One region of the Oceanobacillus phoenicis genome, then DNA from elsewhere that is predicted to be linked to it. Evidence: predicted binding sites of a transcription regulator. Region 1 holds the regulator's gene; each other region holds the start of a gene.
The links. Region 1 encodes LexA, which represses DNA repair genes until DNA is damaged. Its sites were predicted from a motif close to CGAACATATGTTCG; they were not measured.
Positions count from the first base shown of each region.

Region 2: a site for LexA is predicted at 1,955-1,968, ahead of ABC346_RS16365 (YolD-like family protein). Genes of this name have one in related genera too.
Region 3: a site for LexA is predicted at 2,652-2,665, ahead of ABC346_RS16705 (YhjD family protein). Genes of this name have one in related genera too.
Region 4: a site for LexA is predicted at 2,491-2,504, ahead of uvrB (excinuclease ABC subunit UvrB). Genes of this name have one in related genera too.

Region 1 is NZ_JBDFME010000001.1:2,838,809-2,843,722, reverse strand. It holds gene ABC346_RS14230 (TrkH family potassium uptake protein) at 1-701, shown strand, start outside; gene ABC346_RS14225 (peptidoglycan DD-metalloendopeptidase family protein) at 800-1,639, shown strand; gene ABC346_RS14220 (hypothetical protein) at 1,796-2,056, opposite strand; gene lexA (transcriptional repressor LexA) at 2,178-2,801, opposite strand; gene ABC346_RS14210 (YneB family resolvase-like protein) at 3,087-3,725, shown strand; gene ABC346_RS14205 (DUF896 domain-containing protein) at 3,811-4,044, shown strand; gene tkt (transketolase) at 4,129-4,914, shown strand, end outside.
Region 2 is NZ_JBDFME010000001.1:3,255,735-3,260,648, reverse strand. It holds gene ABC346_RS16370 (DUF4832 domain-containing protein) at 1-1,703, shown strand, start outside; gene ABC346_RS16365 (YolD-like family protein) at 1,990-2,331, shown strand; gene ABC346_RS16360 (alkene reductase) at 2,707-3,759, opposite strand; gene ABC346_RS16355 (Lrp/AsnC family transcriptional regulator) at 3,874-4,290, shown strand; partial or broken gene ABC346_RS16350 (DUF3231 family protein) at 4,616-4,864, opposite strand.
Region 3 is NZ_JBDFME010000001.1:3,319,267-3,324,180, forward strand. It holds gene addB (helicase-exonuclease AddAB subunit AddB) at 1-1,153, opposite strand, end outside; gene lepB (signal peptidase I) at 1,247-1,789, opposite strand; gene ABC346_RS16700 (TVP38/TMEM64 family protein) at 1,862-2,500, opposite strand; gene ABC346_RS16705 (YhjD family protein) at 2,685-3,077, shown strand; gene ABC346_RS16710 (competence protein ComK) at 3,028-3,537, opposite strand; gene ABC346_RS16715 (fatty acid--CoA ligase family protein) at 3,693-4,914, opposite strand, start outside.
Region 4 is NZ_JBDFME010000001.1:1,919,589-1,924,502, reverse strand. It holds gene uvrA (excinuclease ABC subunit UvrA) at 1-445, opposite strand, end outside; gene uvrB (excinuclease ABC subunit UvrB) at 453-2,435, opposite strand; gene ABC346_RS09570 (PDZ domain-containing protein) at 2,791-3,981, opposite strand; gene ABC346_RS09565 (S41 family peptidase) at 4,182-4,914, opposite strand, start outside.

The DNA.
Region 1 (4,914 bases):
ATGATCTGATCAAGACAAGAAAATTTCATCAATTATCATTGCATACAAAATTAATGATAATTAGTACATTATCAATTAATATTCTTGCTACTATTGTTATTTTTTTACTTGAATATACAAACTTTGATACATTGGCTAATTTAGCTTTGGATGAGAAATTATGGGCATCCTATTTTCAAGCGGTTACACCTAGAACTGCCGGCTTTAATAGTCTGGATATAGGAAGTATGAATCCCGGTACCTTAACTTTAACAATGTTTCTTATGTTTATTGGTGCAGGGAGTGCTTCTACCGGTAGCGGTATTAAATTAACTACGTTTATCGTTATTGTTTTAGCTGTACATGCTTACCTAAGAGGGAAAAAAGAGGCTGTAATATTCAAACGTTCGATACCAAATCATGTAGTTCATCGGGCTTTAGCTATTACAGTAATCAGTTTGTTAATGGTTACCATCGTGATATTTATATTATCAATAACGGAAAATGGTCCTTATCTTCAAATTATTTTTGAAGCGTTTTCTGCATTTGGTACAGTAGGATTATCTATGGGATTAACTAGTGAATTAAGCGAAAATGGAAAACTACTTCTATGTATATTGATGTTAGCAGGAAGAATTGGACCAGTTACCTTAGCTTTTGCTTTGGCGAGAACTGCTAAAGGTAATATACGATACCCAAATGGTGATGTATTCACTGGATAAATCATGATGTAATAGAAAAATAGACATATTATTTAGGTGGCTAGTCCGGTCGGGCAAGTCACTTTTTTCATTAAATAGTAGAAAAGGAGGAGAGTTATATGCCATTTAAAGATTACAGAATAACATCCCCATTTGGATATAGAAGAGATGTTTGGACAGGTGATGGATTTACGTTTCATACAGGGATTGACTTAGTTAAATACCATAAAGCAAGTATTCAAGCATTTACAGAAGGAAAAGTTATTTTTGCTGGTTTGGGTAGAACTGGTACTGGCTTGGGTGGTTTTGGAAATGTAGTACTTCTTCAAGATAAAAATAACCGGGGTCAATTATATGCTCATCTGGATAGTGTTTCGGTGCAGCGTGGTCAATTTGTGAAGAAAGGGCAAGTAATAGGAAAACAAGGGGATACAGGAAAGACGACTGGATCTCATTTGCATTATGAGGTACGTAAAAAAGCGGAGAGTCAACCTCCATATGGGTGGACCTCAGATAGGGCGAATAATTGTTTAGATCCTACGAAATATTTACAAAACTATAATGATAATAAGAGTATCATTCAGGATATTCAGTCTGGATTAAATCGTAAATATAAGACAGGTATAGCCATTGATGGTATAGCTGGCCCGTTAACAATCAAAGCAGCAATCAAAGGATATCAAATAGAATTAAATAAACAATTCAATGCAAAGTTAAACGTTGATGGTATGTGGGGGCAGAAAACAAAAGCTGCTACGGTAACGGTAGCAAGTGGCGCTAAAGGAAATATTACGTGGATACTTCAAGCGATGCTTTATATTAATGGAGAAGATCCAAAAGGATTAGATGGTATTTTTGGTACCAATACAAATAATGCAGTAAAATCTTTTCAACAAAAAGAAAGTATCGTCGTTGATGGAAAAGCGGGTAAAGCTACTTGGGAGAAAATATTTCAATAATAGAGTATTGTATAACGTCAAAACTAGATAAAAAATTCTAACTTTGACGTTTTTTTATCCCACATATAACGGGCGGTAATAACTTATTGAATGAAGAATTTCTTTATTTTAGAGTTAGATTTGGTTGATTCAATCTCCTAAATGCCTTTTGTAAAACTAAATAATGAAAACAGTTACTTGATACCATAAAGCTAATCCAACTAATAATCCCGCCGCCCCTATTTTTAATATATTTTCCTTTGACTTTATTTGTTTCGTCTCCATAACTTCTAATATCGTAACAATAATTAAAATGATACATAAGAAAGGTAATGTTAAGAAATCAACGTATCTCGTTAAATAGTATATTCCTAGAATGATTGCAATTATGGCTGCAGGAATATAAAAGCCTCTTCGTTTCAAAATGTTTTCAGACACCTATTATTCACTCCTTCCGCTAACTATTACTATGTTATTAGTATTGAAGTGAAAATATGTACAACTATTTATACTCAGTAAAAAAGAGTTTAGCTAAACTTCGATAGCTAAACTCTTTTATTTAATGAATATTTCGGTATAAACCAATAACTTTTCCAAGAATGGTTACATTTTCATAAAATAGAGGTTCCATTGTAGCATTTTCTGGTTGAAGTCGAATACGTTTATCTTCTTTAAAGAAGCGTTTAACTGTCGCTTCATTTTCTTCAGTCATTGCTACAACAATCTCTCCATTTAATGCTGTGTTTTGTTGTTTAACAATTACCATATCACCATCTAAAATGCCAGCCTCAATCATACTTTCACCATCAATTACAAGTACAAATACATTATCGTCTGGTCCTGCACTTGAACTTGGAATCGGAACAAATTCTTCGATATTTTCAACTGCTGTAATCGGTATTCCTGCAGTAACCTTACCAATTACTGGTGCATATCGCGCTTCGTCTTTGGGAAGCTGCTGTTCTATTTCTGGATCAATAATTTCAATTGCTCTTGGTTTAGTAGGGTCTCTTCGTATATATCCTTTATTTTCTAATCTTTCCAAATGTCCGTGAACAGTTGAGCTGGAAGCGAGTCCGACTGCAACGGCAATTTCTCGAACAGATGGTGGATATCCTTTTAACTTAACTTCGCTTTTAATAAAGTCAAAAATCATTTGTTGTCTTTTTGATAGTTTCGTCATCAAACGTTCACCTCTAGCATAGGTTTTTATTAATGATAGTTTATCATTTTACTATAAAATAAGCAAACACTCGTTCTAATTTTTTATTGACAAGATCATACGTTCGGTATATACTTTAACCAGATAAGAACAACTGTTCGACAAATGGATGAAAGGAGCTTTTAATCATGCTGAAGAAAATTACTAGAACCGATGCATTCTATGTGGTAGCATTTGCTTTAGCGCTCGCTTTTCTATATTTCTCTATGGTAACGAGCGGTTAATGGAAACAGGAGGAAGTTAGGATTGAAAGCAGTAGTATATTGTCGAGTCAGCACGGATAAACATACACAAGAGTCGTCATTGATACGTCAACGAGAGGAATTGCAAACATTAGCAAATAAGCTAAACTTTACGATTGTTGATTGTATTGAAGAACAAGCAAGTGGTTACGACATCGAGCGAGAAGGACTTTTTCAACTTCTCGAATATTTTTCCAGTAAAGAAGCAGATTGTTTATGTATTCAAGATGAAACTCGATTAGGCAGAGGGAATACAAAAATAGCGCTATTTCATCAATTAGCTAAGCTAGATATCCCAATATATACGGTAGCTCACGAAGGTGAGTTAGTATTGAATGAAGCGGATTCAATGGTATTACAAATAGTGGGAATAGTAGAAGAATATCAAAGAAAAATACAAAACATGAAGATAAGAAGAGGTATGCGTAGAGCAGTACGCGAGGGATATCGTCCGGAAAAAAATCTAAAACAAATCGATCAGTCCCCAGGTAGAGATCGATCGGAAGTTCCTATTGAAGAAATTGTTCGATTAAGGCAGAATGGGTTAACATTTAATGAAATTACAAAGGTGCTCAATGGTTTAGGTTATGCCGTTTCAAAAGCTACTGTGCACCGTAGATACCAAGAATATCAAAATACTTGAATCTAGGTTCGAGGTAGAGTACGATAAGAGGCAGGATGTGAAATCCTGTCTTTTTTCATTTTTAATAGGTGGGGAGGTTGACACCATGTTATCTAAGGATAAATTAGAGAGAATAAATGTTTTGTCTAAAAAGTCCAAAGCAGAAGGATTAACAACAGAAGAAAAAGCAGAGCAGAAGAAGCTTCGTGAAGAATATTTAAAGAATGTACGTAGCTCTTTCAATAACCAGTTAAAAACAATGACAGTTATTGATCCAAAAGGTAATGACGTTACTCCCCAAAAGCTTCGTGATTATCAAGATAGAAACAAAAAACATTAAATTCTATTTGTCATGCTTGTTGTAATGATAATTTCAATATAGAATGTAGAAGTAAAGGCTTTATTTTTGAAAGGGGTAGACAAAATGTCAGGCAAGGTAGAACAATTATCAATAAATACGATTCGTACTTTATCTATTGATGCAATTGAAAATGCAAACTCAGGACACCCTGGATTACCAATGGGTGCAGCGCCAATGGCGTACACATTATGGACAGACTTTATGAATCATCATCCAAAAAATTCAAAATGGTTTAACCGTGATCGCTTTGTATTATCTGCGGGACACGGATCAATGCTTTTATACAGCTTATTGCATCTTTCTGGATATGATGTATCTATTAAAGATTTGAAAGAATTCCGTCAGTGGGATTCAAAAACTCCTGGACATCCAGAAGTACATCATACTGATGGTGTAGAAGCAACTACAGGACCTTTAGGACAAGGTATTGCAATGTCAGTAGGAATGGCAATGGCAGAGGCACATTTAGGTGCAACATTTAATAAAAATAATTATGGTGTAGTAGATCATTACACATATGCCTTGGTTAGTGATGGCGATTTAATGGAAGGGATTTCTCATGAAGCAGCTTCCTTAGCAGGCCATTTAGGATTAGGTAAATTAATCGCACTTTATGATTCTAATGATATTTCTCTAGATGGAGATTTAAATCGCTCCTTCTCTGAAGAAACTGAAAAACGTTTTGAAGCTTATGGTTGGCAAGTACTTCGAGTAGAAGATGGAAATGATGTTAACGCTATTCGTGAAGCAATTAAAGAAGCTCAAAGCAATACAGATCAACCAACACTTATTGAAGTGAAGACTGTTATTGGATATGGTTCTCCAAATAAATCAGCTTCTGCTGCTTCA
Region 2 (4,914 bases), 420 kb from region 1:
GCGGTGCATCATGGGAAGAGCATACTTTTAGCAGTATGTTGTCTGTTCCAGGAAATTTCACTGGACTTGTCCGCATTTCTTGGGATCAATTTACACAGAAAGCGTGGCAATGTCTACAAAGTTGTGAAAATGAGCTTAACCTGGGTTTAGTCAGTGGGTTTGAATTAGGCTATAGTCCACAGGCTAATTCGAAGAATGAAATTTATATAGATTCTATTGGTCTATGGGGTACTTCCGAAGGCGGTGCGGGAGGGACTTTAGCACCTGTATGGGCAACTCCTTCAAATACGTTTAATCTGAATTATACACCGGCACCAATAGATAACCCATTAAAAGGATTTTTACCCTTTAGTGAATCGGCATCATGGCGAACCGACTATAATCAGATACCTTACAGTTTGGAGTATTTCTATATACCTTTGAAGGATATAATGACAAACTTTAATGAATATGATTGGAGCAAGCTAGAGGCTGAGATCGATGATATCACCTCAAGAGGAAATCAGGCAATTTTTAGAGTATACCTCGATTATCCAAATAAGCCAACAGGAATCCCGTCGTTTTTGCTTGATCTCGGATTAGAGACAAGAGACTACTCTTACTATAGCAATGGGGGATCTAATGGTACGAGTATGGCACCTGATTATAATGACGAGAATCTAATAACCGCCTTGTCACATTTTATTGAAGCCCTTGGAGATAAATATGATGGTGATCCAAGGATTGGTTTTATTCAAGCTGGATTAATTGGATTTTGGGGTGAATGGCATACTTATCCGCAGAACGGTACAACTTCACTTGGAAGTTGGGACGGTGAACTAGCTGAATATGAAAATGGCCGTGCAACTGATTGGATGCCTAGCTTGGCCAATCAAGAAGCTATTATGCAAAAGTTTAATGATTCCTTCGATGAAACAAAAATACTGGCACGCTATCCTAGTGAATTTAATCGTGACCTGAGTATCGGCTATCACGATGATTCTTTTGCTTTTCAGACTTTGCCTTCTAGTCTAGGAGGGGAAGACTGGCACTTTGTCGGCCGACTGGAAGAAAATCAAGTCATGAACAAATGGAAAAAAGAGCCGATTGGCGGAGAAGTGCGACCCGAAATTCAAATGGATATGTGGGATAACGATCCACCTCAATACTTAGGTGATCCAATCGAAGGCGCTCAAGGAGAAGATTATTATAAAAGCGTGGAGCTAACTCACGTTTCCTGGCTGAAAATTCAAAACGTTTTTCAAATGCCATTAGAAGAGGAGGCACTCGAACGAGCGCGTGAAGGTTCACGTCGTTTAGGTTATGAATATTTTGTTCCAACTGCCTATATGAACGTGGCTAATGGTCACTTGCAAGCAGCGATGGAAATTCAAAATACAGGTGTAGCACCTTTCTATTATGATTGGAAAGTGGAAATCGCAGCAAGAGATGAAAACGGAAAAATTGAAGAGTGGACGACAGATTGGGATATATCATATATCTTACCAAAGGAGGACGGGACAGAAGAAAATAATGGGGTTCTGTTGGAGTGGTCTGGTGACATTTCGGAACTAAGTGAAGGCAGCTATGATATTTTAGTTAACGTTGTTAATCCTTTATCAGATATGAACTCGAATGCTAAGGCATTCCGTTTCGCTAATGAGGAGCAGGAAGATAACGGGTGGCTGAACATTGGCCAAATTGAGATAAATGCTTCCCGTTGAAAATTAGAAGAAGACAGGGATTAAAGTGAACGGATGATTTGACTGAAAAAAGTTTAATTTAAAATTCGATTACTTATTGTGTAACCGCGCTGCTAATCTTTTAATAACTACCGAGCGTGGACCTGGATGATAATGTAATATAACTTAAAAAATTCGTTTATGTAAAATACCACTTTTAACGAGGTGGTATTTTTAATGGATAAATTTGCATTAAAAGATATGTTTACTTGGAACATTATTTTGATATAATAGGAACATACGTTCTAATTGGTAGGAGGAAGGATAAATGGGTAGTGGGAATGATCGAGGTTCAATCAAATGGACTGCTATGATGATGCCAGAGCATATAGAAATGTTAAAGGATCTTAAGAAAGAGCAGTTAAAAGTTCAAAGACCAATAATTGATCAGCAGAAACAAGAAGTAATTAATTTTCAATTAAGGATGGGTCTCAAGGATAACTTGTTAGTTGAAGTTAAATTTTATGAGAATGGTCATTTCTTAACGTTTAAGGGGTATATTCAAAAAATGAACTATGAGAAAAAATCGATTGAAGTATCTGAAGGTATTTGTGCCAGAGAGTTTATGAGGATAAAATATGAAGATATTTTAGATGTGTTTATAGTGTAACACTTAATATGTGACAACGACTTTGGAAAATAATTTTTCTACAACAATCATATAAATGTACGACATAATAGAAGAAAAAAAGACCAGTATTTTGACCACCTGAAGATGGTTTATTAATATTCAAAATAACTAGTAGTAAATGAAAAGTACTGTTATATCAATACTATTAGAAAAAGATTATGTAAGATGACCCCCACGCTTTATATTGACAGGGTGGGGGCGGTTGTGGGTTCGAAACCAATCGGTATCATCTTTACGTTATCAATCCGTATAAAACCGAGGTAGGTATTCAATAGGTATTCAATAGAGGTGTTGGTCAGGTCTTAATAAAATGAATTTGGTAGGATCTGTTATTATCTGTTTTATAAATATATATTAATTTAAACATTTTAACTGCTCTTTTTTGTGATAAGGCAAAATCTCTTGATTCGCTTTCAGACGAATGACTAAATCAGGATTGGATATAAATAATTGCCCAAATGCAACTAGATCTCCTTGATTTTCATCAACAATTGCTGATCCTTTATTAGGATCTATATTACCAACAGCTATAAGGGTTTCCTTCCAGTATTTCCTAAATAACTCATGAAGCGATCTTTGATCATTTTTAAGTGCGTCACCATAGTTTTCTACAGAGGGATGAACAATTTTTACTCGATGTTTGGAAAGAATCTCTGTAATAGCACGCACCATTTCTTCTGGTTGCTCCCATACATAATTTTTATCGTCATCTTTCTTTTCAGAAACTCTGATACTTATTCTATTATTAGGCACAACTTTCTTTACTTCTTTAATAATTAAATCTAATAACCGCAGTCTATTTTGTAAGGATCCTCCAAACTCGTCTTGTCGAAGATTTGATTTCTCACTGATAAATTGGTCAATGAGATAACCATGTGCTGCATGTATTTCAATACCGTCAAAACCGGCCTCTATTGCATTTCTTGCTGCTTGTCTATAGTCATCGATAATTTGATATATTTCCGCAAGACTTAAAGGTTTAGGTACTTGAAACGGTTTTCTTAATCTATGCACATGACCGCTAGCAACTATGGCAGATGGAGCCACTGGTGCATGACCTTTTAAAATTTCCTGGTGACTTACTCTGCCTACATGCCAAAGTTGGGCAAAAATTTTTGTTTTATACTGATGTACTTCCCTTGTGACTTTTTCCCAACTTAAGGTTTGGCGATGTGTGAATATTCCCGGAATCCCATAAGTTCCTTTGGCTAGTTTATTGATGGCAATACCTTCTGTGATGATTAAGCCGGCACCATATCTCGCTCTTCTTCCATAATAGTCGGCAATCAACTGATTAACTTCACCGGTTTCATTATCGGCAAATCCTCTTGTCATTGGAGCCATTACAATTCTATTATCTAATGCTAAGTTCCCGATTTTATAATCTGAGAAAATGGAACGTGTCATATTAACCACCTCATATAAAATTTTAATTCTCTGACGATTTGTTTACAATGGAATTATTAAGTTATATACTATGAAAAACTTTAAATTTTAAAGTGATCGGAGGGGATGAAAGGAATGTTAGATGATATTGATCATCAAATATTAGATTTATTAAAAAGAAATTCAAGACTTACATATACAGGAATCGGTAAACAAATAAACATGTCATCTCCTGCTGTGAAAACGAGAATGGAAAGATTAGAAGATTATGTGATAACGCGTTATACGGTAGAGGTAAATCATAAAGAACTAAATAAAGGAATTCATGGTTTTGTTTTATTTAAAACAAAGAGTTGTGAAAAGTTAACGAATTATTGCAAAGAGAATAGCAATATTATCGATCTATGGAGAATTAGCGGAGAGTATAATTATATGGCTGAAGTTATATGTACAAAGATGGAGGAGCTGGAGCAAATCTCTAAAGATACTACGCATTATGCCTTTTCCAATATACTATCTGTTCTAGGGAATTATAATGTTGGTGATAGTTAAAAATGATTAAATGATTAATTACAAATTTGATAAAGTAACCAAACTTTAATATGCCTAATTCAAATGTTACACTCTTAACTGAAATACCACCATATGACTTTATAAATTCATTATGTAAAATACCACTTTTAAATGAAGTGGTATTTTTTTGGATAAAATTACATTGGAAAATGATGTTTACTTAGAACGATAGTTTAGTAGAAACTGCTAATTTCTGTTTTAAATCTTAATTCAGTTGATAGCTATCCGACATTAAGAATTGGCTCAGATATTTGTGATGAAATTTTATTTTTGATTTAACTTGAATTAATGGATAAAAATTTCGAGGCTCAGGAGCTGCAGGGGGTAGAGCAATACCGTTCTGTTTTAAAATTTCTTCAACTTGCTTTACCTCTTGTTGTCCTCCTTCTATGGATTCCTTCATTAATTTCTTTAAGTCCTCATCACCTACATGGTTTAAAAGCATTTGATGGTCAGCTATCATTTTATTGCCTGTTAAAACATAGTTCCATAAACTAAATACTTCTCCGTAGTGCATTGGTTCGTCTTGTGGATTTCCACTTAAAATACCCATTGTTATCCTCCTAAATAAATTCATTTATGTGCCACCTTTCTTGTTTGCAC
Region 3 (4,914 bases), 480 kb from region 1:
ATGGATGATGAAGCATTGGGCGTTTCTCATCAATAAATACAGGAAGATCATAATCATTGAAAATAGTTTCAATTAAATCATGATAGACTTCTGGTTGTCGTATTAACAACGCAATATCTCGATAGCGATATCCCTTATCTCTAATTAATTCCAGTACTTGCTGAGCTATTCCTTCTACTTCTGCGCGTGGATGGACAGCTTCAAATATTTCAATTGGAACTTCCCCTTCATACGCAGGTGCTGGTCTAGAATCAAAATATTTTTCCATATGAGCAAAGTATGGTCGATCTTTAAAATTTCCCTCCAACGAATCTAATTCGATTGGATCTTCTACCGGAATTCCTGTATCCCATGCCAATTGTTTCAATACATGATACGTTTGGGTTGGCTGATAAAATAAATCCAGTTCAGATGCATCCTCTTTCTTCGGATCATCTAACGTTAAAGCAATTGTGATAGAATTACTCGTTTTCATTAGTTCTGTAAGTACTGATTGTTCTTGAGGTGTAAAACTATGAAAACCATCTATGTAAATATCCGCATTATTTAATATAGAAGATTGATTAATTTGTTGAATTAACAGCTGTAGTTGATCTTCACTGTCTACATACGTTCCCTGCAACGCATATATAAACGTTTCATAAATATAAATTAAATCACTAAGTTTACGCGTGAGCCCCTGCTCAGATGGAGACTGATGCACAAACTGTGTAAAGTGAGACTGTTGCATTCGTAGATCATCTGGTGTTATTTCATAGCGTTTTAGTTCGGTGAGCATCGTCTCTAATTGCCCTAAAAACCCCTGTTTTTTAAGTGCTTTTTGAAAAGCATTCCAGTCCCCTTGTTTTTCTTCAATAATCTTCCTTAACATCATTTGAATTCCTACGGAGCTTATAAACTGTTTTGTACCTCCGCCTGTTTCCTGTAACACTCTCCAGGCTAACCTTGAAAAACTAACTACCTGCGCTCGAATACTACCATTCATTTCAGAGTCACTAAATAAAGCAACCTCTTGTTGAAATGTCATTTGATCTGGAACAATGTAAAATATAGAAGGCCCTATAGGATTAGTAGAAATTTGTTGTTTTATTTCCTTTAAAATAACATCACTTTTATTTGTCCCAGACCGTCCTAATATGAACCGCATTCCCATACATTAAACCTCCTAAATTTCAAAAACTAAAATAGAGCTCCTATCTCTATTTTATCAAAGATAGAAGCTCGGTCCTAATCGAAAAACTTTTTGTTATTCATTTACTTTATCTGTCAGTGGCCAATACGTTATATCTACCTTTCCGACAATTTGATCAATGGAAATAAATCCAAACGATCGACTATCTAGACTATCTTGTCGATTGTCTCCTAGTACGAATAAATTCCCGTCAGGAACTTCTATTTCTCCAGTTATTTGCTGGAGCGTAAAATCATTGGTGAATGTTTCAACTGAACTCGATTCCTTATAAGAGTCTAAAAATCTTTCTTCAATAAATTCTCCATTAATATATAGCTTATCATTTTTATACTCTATCCTATCTCCAGGTGTTCCAATAACTCGTTTAACATAGTCTTCTTCTTTAGACGCTCGAAAAACAATAACATCAAATCGATTCACATCCGATAATTCATATACAAATTTATTCACCATCAATAAATTCCCATCATATAATGTAGGTTCCATCGACTTTCCATCTACGACATAATTGGCAAATAGAGTTGTTCTTAAAATAACTGTAATTCCAACCAAGAAAAGTAAAAGTAACAATACTCTTCGAATATTGAATTTTTTCACGTTGTTCCATCCTTCATCGAGTAATTATTATACATAATACCCTTGAAGGAAGTTTTTAATCCCTTTCATGATTTACATATTATTTTCAGCTGATTTCTTTTGCAATCGTTTTTCTAAGTATTTACCAAACATCCAAAAAATCACAATGCCTATCCCTACTATTATTGTCCTTACAGGATTTTGAGCAAATTCCATTATACTCGAACCAACATAAGAAATGGAAAATATCATTACAGTCTTGCCTAGACACACAGCTAATATAAATTGATAAATGTTAATCTTCGACAGTCCTGCCACAACATTAATTATGGAAGAAGGAGAAAAAGGAAAACATAACAATATAAATAGTGGACCAAAGCCATGTCTGTCTACCCATTGAGTAATTTTTTTCACTTGATTATTCGTTCTAATCTTTTGCAATAAACGTGTATTAGCAAGCTTTCGTATAAGTAAAAATACAACAACGGCTCCAACAGTTGCACCAATCCAAGAATACAGAAAGCCTTGAAACAATCCATAAGCTGCAGCATTACCAAGAACAAATACGATTAACGGTAAAAAAGGTAAGAAAGCCTCTAGGAATGGTAATAAAATCCCAGGTAACGGTCCTAATCCTTCATACTGATTTAAAAGTTGGGAAATAAATTCTTCCCAACCTTCTTCTCTAATAAAACTTCTCCAATTCGATAGAGAAATACTCATGACATACATCCACGTAAACTCCTATCATTAGACAACATTCTTTAAAATTATTATATGGTATTAGATTATATTTTAAAAGAAAAAGCTAATTAATTCCAATAATGAATCGTCACTCTAATTGGTAGATATTTTTTCATCTATAACATATAATAACGATATACGAACATACGATCTATATAAGAGGTGTGAATGCATGCGTTATATCACTGAGGAAAATACCAAAATAGCTTCAAGGTATTTATTTATATCTATGGCGATTATTGTAATTCGACAAGATATAAAATATCATGATGAAGGACCATTTAAAATTAAGGAGATATATCTTCAGATGTTATCCGAAATGGAGATGGAAGCTGTCCGGGAACGAAAACAAATCATTCGCACAATGAAAATAAATCAATTATCGGTTCTTCCATTAACAAAAGATGATTCTTTTTCAAACTTTTTATTCATATGCCAAGGAAAAGAAGAAAAGAAAAGTTATTTTAACCCAGCTATTCGTAAAAAAGTTGAAAATATTCTAATGGAGTTAATGTTTAAGAGTCTTTATCGTCTTCAGAATGAGGGGGCTTCCTCCAACGTTTAATTCGATCGTCTAAAAGAAATCTTATTTGCGCGGTACGTTGTAGTTGATTGATTAAAGAGCCATGGGAAATATCAAGTGAAATTTTCGAACCATTTTTAAATAGTACACTTGTTTTTCCCTCTTTTTCTCTACGCACTTCTTTAATATGACTATGTGCGATCCAAGAACAGTTAGCATTATTAGGAGACTTTGTTGGGAAGAAATACATTCCACTTGCAGGATCAATTGTTATTGGTGCTTTATGTGTTATTCCACTAATTTCTCTTGTTCCCTCTTGACGCCCTTTCAAACTAGCCCCGAAATACTTGCAAGCATAATCAATGACATTGGTAGGTTTCGCTTCCAAAACATATTCCGCCTCCTCTTCTAATACTTTTGCAATATATCTTCCATTTTCATCTTGCTCCGATACGATCGCCAATGTAAATGGCGTGATTTCTAGATATTGCTGTTTCTTCATTTATTAACCTCCCTTACCAATTATAGTGACTTAATACCTAATATAACATACTATTAGTAAAAATGATATATTTTTACATAATTTTTAGAATAAATAGTTAAAAAGAAAACGAAGTTGATAATAAATGCCAATTTTCAACTTCGTAAGGAACTATACTATGAATTTGTAACTTGATCTTTAAGACTCTTCCGTAATATTTTTCCTGTCGTATTTTTCGGAAGTTCTTCAAGAAAAGAAATAGATTGAGGAACTTTATATTTTGCTAAATGTTGTTTACTAAACTCAATTAAATCTATCTCTTTCACATCCGAATTATCGACAACGACATATGCTATAACTGCTTCACCTGTTTGCGGATCTGGGACACCAATTACGGCAACTTCCACAACAGAAGGATGAGAATAGAACACTTCTTCTACTTCCCTAGGATAAACATTATAACCGCCAACTAAAATCATATCTTTTTTACGATCAACAATATAAAAATATCCATCTTCATCCATTCTTGCCATGTCCCCTGTATAGAGCCAACCATCTCGTATTGCTGCAGCAGTTTCTTCTTCCATTTTATAATAACCTTTCATCACATTTGGCCCTTGAACTACTAATTCACCTACTTCACCTGGTGGCAATTCATTCCCTATTTCATCAACCACTTTGTTTATAACATTAACAATGTTTTGTCCTATAGAACCTGCTTTTCTCGGACGATCTAAAGGATTAAAACATGTTACTGGAGCAGCCTCTGATAAACCATAGCCTTCAGATACCTTTACATTAAAAGCTTGCTCGAATGATTCTAGTAAAGATACTGGCATAGCTGCACCTCCAGAAATACATAAGCGTAAAGAAGAAAAACTATCCACATTACCTTTCACACTCTGTAGTAAGTAATTATACATTGTTGGAACGCCAGCAAATACTGTAGCTTGATAAGCACTAGCTACACGAAATACTTCTGTTGGCGAGAACTGAGGTAAAATAATGATTGTACCTCCATTTAATAATGGCGCATTTAATGATACAGTCAAACAAAAAACGTGAAACATTGGCAAGGCAGCAATTACACGGTCATCTTGATTAATATGTAAATAATTTGCGACATCTTGTGCGTTAGAGTACAGATTTTTGTGCGTAAGCATTGCTCCTTTTGGTTTTCCTGTAGTACCCGAGGTATACAAGATAACAGCTAAATCTTCTCCAACTAATTTTGGGCCATTAAAAGGAAATTGACCATTAGTAATTACTTCTTGGAAACGTAATATATTTGTTGGCAGATGGTCTTTTTTTATAGATTCTGGAACTTCTTTTCCACTTTCACAATTAATAATATATTCAAGCGCAAGTAGATCATCTACAATAGGAATAAATTTATCA
Region 4 (4,914 bases), 920 kb from region 1:
TTGTACGTTCCGGATACTCTAAAATACGATCAACCATTTGTTGAACAGTCTGTGAACTAATTTCAATACCGTGATTTGGACAAGTAGGTCTACCAACTCTTGCATATAACAGACGTAAATAATCATAAATCTCTGTAACTGTCCCAACTGTAGATCTTGGATTTTTACTTGTAGTTTTTTGATCAATAGATATTGCTGGAGATAGTCCTTCAATAACATCTACATCCGGTTTATCCATTTGTCCTAAAAATTGACGTGCATAGGAAGATAAAGATTCTACATATCTACGTTGTCCTTCTGCATAAATGGTATCAAAAGCAAGAGAAGACTTACCTGAACCTGATAACCCTGTTAATACAACTAATTTATTTTTAGGAATATTGATATCAATATCCTTTAAATTATGTGTTCGTGCACCTTGAATTTTTATAGACTTACTTGGCATTCCTTAATCATCCTTCCGCTTTAAGTTCCAAAATGACATCTCGTAATTCTGCTGCTTTCTCAAAGTCAAGGTCTTTTGCTGCTTGCTTCATCTCGTTCTCCATTTGTTCAATCACTTTTTCTTTTTCTTTCTTCGTCATTTTGTTAATCTGTTTTGTTTTCGGTTCATATGATTCGGTTTCTTCTGCTGCGGTTGTTGCTTTAATAACATCTCGAACATCTTTTCTAATTGTCTTAGGAGTAATACCATGTTTTTCATTATATTCTGTTTGTATTGTTCGACGTCGATTTGTCTCATCAATTGCTTTTTTCATCGAGTCTGTTATTTTGTCAGCATACATAATTACTTTTCCATTTTCGTTACGTGCAGCACGACCCATAGTTTGAATTAGAGACCGTTCAGAACGTAAAAATCCTTCTTTATCAGCATCTAAGATAGTAACTAGAGAGACTTCTGGTATATCTAAGCCTTCTCTCAACAAATTAATACCTACTAACACATCAAATTTTCCAACTCGTAAATCACGTATTACTTCTATACGTTCTAATGTTTTAATCTCAGAGTGCAAATAAGCTACTTTCATACCAATCTCTTTTAGATAATCGGTTAAATCCTCCGACATCTTTTTTGTTAACGTCGTAATTAGTACACGTTCATTTTTTTCCATTCGAATCCGAATTTCTTCTATAAGATCATCAATTTGTCCTTCAATTGGACGTACCTCAACTATTGGATCTAATAATCCGGTAGGTCGAATAATTTGTTCTGTCATTTCAGGAGAATGTTCAAGTTCATATGGTCCAGGAGTCGCAGACACATAAACCAACTGTTTTGTTTTATCTTCAAACTCTTGAAATCGGAGTGGGCGATTATCCATTGCAGACGGTAACCGAAAACCATGATCAACAAGCACTTGTTTACGAGCTTGATCCCCATTAAACATTCCGCGAATCTGCGGGAGGGTTACGTGTGATTCATCAATAACTACTAAGAAATCCTCTGGAAAGAAATCCAATAAAGTATATGGAACAGCTCCTGGACCACGTAGTGTTAGATGACGGGAATAGTTCTCAATTCCTGAACAGAAACCCATTTCTCGCATCATCTCTAAATCATAATTAGTTCGTTGTTCTAATCGTTGTGCTTCTAATAATTTTCCATTATCACGCATTTCTTTTAATTGTTCTTCAAGTTCTTTTTCTATATTTTGAATAGCAATTTTCATTTTTTCTTCTCTCGTAACAAAGTGAGAAGCTGGAAAAATAGCTACATGTTCTCGATCACCAATAATTTCACCGGTTAGTGCATCAACTTCACGTATACGATCAATTTCATCGCCAAAAAATTCTACACGAATACAATACTCTTCATGAGAAGCAGGAATAATCTCGACTGAATCACCACGAACTCTAAATGTACCACGCTGGAAATTAATATCATTTCTAGCATATTGAACTTCTACTAAATCACGAAGTAATTGGTCACGATCTTTCTCCATTCCCATTCTTAATGACAACACTTGACTCTTATATTCTTCCGGATTACCTAAACCGTAAATACAAGACACACTAGCTACAATCAATACATCTTCTCTTTCAAACAATGCAGATGTTGCAGAATGTCGCAGTTTATCAATTTCATCATTGATACTCGCATCTTTTTCAATAAAGGTATCTGTAGATGGTACATATGCCTCTGGTTGATAATAATCATAGTAGCTAACAAAGTATTCTACAGCATTATTTGGAAAAAACTCTTTAAACTCACTGTATAACTGTCCAGCTAATGTTTTGTTATGCGCAATTACTAATGTCGGACGATTTATCTCTTTTACAACATTGGACATGGTAAATGTCTTCCCGGTACCTGTAGCACCAAGCAATGTTTGATGACGTTGACCAGCTAATACTTTTTCAGTTATCTCTTTAATAGCATTTGGTTGATCACCAGCTGGGTCATAAGCAGATACTAATTCAAATTTCTCCTTCACAATAATGCCTCCGTTCTTTTCGAGCTAATATCTATTATATCTCTTTATAAAAAAACGAACAAGTATTCGTTTTTTTATTTTATCTTATCTTTTATTCTACCCATTTCAGTATAATGGAAATCATATCATACCAATTGAATTGCATGAATTATTCCGCTACATCGAAAGAAACTACCAAATTCATTTATAGTTACAAAACGGTTACCAGGTATAACTTTAAATTCATGCTAATGGTTAAACATTGTATATTTTTATATAAAAATTAAAACGAACAATACTTCAGATATATATACATATATCATCTAATTATTGTTCGTTCATACATTCATTTTTTCTTTTGTTCTTCATACTTCAGTTAGCTTGTTTGCTTTTGTTTCTGCTTAAACGGTTCCTTAGCAAATAATAACCCTAATGCATGATGTTCTCCTTCATATAGTGATCCTTGAACGAGTCTTATTTCTTGTTGATAATCAATAATTTCTAGTTTGATAAATGCACCATTACCTTGAAGCGCCTCGTAAAAGCCTTGACTATCTGTAACCTTTCGACCGTTTACTCGATAAATTGATTCACCAGGAGAAATTTCAAGTCTATTCGCTGGACTATTAGGTATCACACCAACTACACGTAGCCCCTGATCATGCGGCTGATAGTAAGGACGACGAAGTCTATCTCCTTCTCTATAACGATAATTTAAATATTCTTTACCGATAATAGCTAAAATCACAGAAGTCAGTGATAAATAAGGTACAAATATACCTGCTATAGCAACCATTAATATAACAATAGCTAGCATATAATTTGCTTTCGAAACTTTCTTTATTGCATCCAAATGGTAATGACCTTTTGCAGTATAATCAAAGCCAATTATAAAAGGCACGAAAGCTAATCCTAGCGATGTTTCACCAACAGATAAATATGGCCACCAAGGTGCAAAAGAAGTAATAAGTCCTTCTGGAACTAATACAAGTAGTGGAATTAAAGCTAATCTTTTCACTTGATGTTGACCTACCCATATCCCCCTGTCACTAAGGGAAATCCGTGGAAATGTTGATTGTTTTTGAATTCGTTGGATTAAAAAGGATTCTACAATAAGTAGCAAAGCCCCTATTACCGCTAATGATTTAAAGCTCAACCCATAATCAAAACTATAATTTATTTGAGTCTGTATTTCTAATAGAGGTGGAATAACTAACAACAGTAAAAATGTCATTCCAATAATATAGCTTGGTGACAATAGTGAAAATTTTGTACTAATACTAAGAATAATTGTCACTATTGCTAATAAAATTAAGACTTCATAAGAAAATACCATGCCTGTACCAACTACAATTGCTGATAAGACTAGTCCTGTAATTAAAGAAACAGCTAACGTTCCTTTCCACTCAATAAATTTCTGGTAGACTTTTATTCCAAAGTCCTGCCTCTCCCTTTTAATACGAAAATAACTAGCTACCGTCAGAATAAAAATAAACCAATACAATGTCGGATTCAGAAAAAATCTGCCGACTGCTTTCGCCCCTTCTAACAACCAAGATTCAACCATTTCGTCACCTTCTTTACTATGCCTAATCAAAATGTCTATATAAAAAGATTCGATTCTTCTATCGTTTTTCCTGCTTTTTTGTAAAAGAAAAAGGAAAATCCACGAGTAATCACTCGTGGATTTATCTCAAGAATCTATCACAGTGAGTAATCATCCTTAAAATCCTCAATTCAAGACTTAAACTTACACTGAAGTCCTGCTTATTGATACAATTCTTCTAATGATGTATCCAGTTGTTGATCATCTTCACCGTTTCTTATTTTTTCAACGAGTTGTGATTCAATTAATCCCCCTGTTTCGGGATCTACTTCTCCAGTAGATTCTATATCATTATCTGCTTGAAAATCTTTCACTGCTTCTTCAGTCTGTTCATCAAAATATCCATCGGTTCGTCCAGTATCATAACCTAATCCAGAAAGCATTACTTGCATATTAGCTATTTCTTCACTAGTTTCATCAATAGAAAACGGCTCTTCTTCTACTTGAATCGGGATAGAATAATAATATTCAGGTTGTTTTTCTTCAATGGTAGGTTCTACACCTTCTTCATTTATCCATTCGCCTTTAGGAGAAAGCCATTTCAACGTAGTTAATTTAATAGAACTTCCATCCCCCATTGGCACGGCTTGTTGAACTGTTCCTTTACCATAACTTGTTTCACCAACAATATCATATCCAAGATCTTTCATTGCAACTGCAAGAATCTCAGAAGCTGATGCACTTCCTTCGTCAATTAGAACACTAATTGGATAATCTTTTTTAGCTTCTAATTCAGAATATACTTCCTCTACTTGCCCTTCTCCATCTTCAATTTGTAGAATAGGAAGATCTTTTGGTACTAGATGTTTTAGAATATCTTCTGCTACATTTAGGAGTCCCCCTGGATTACCACGAACATCAATTACTAATCCTTCTACACCTTGATTCTCTAAT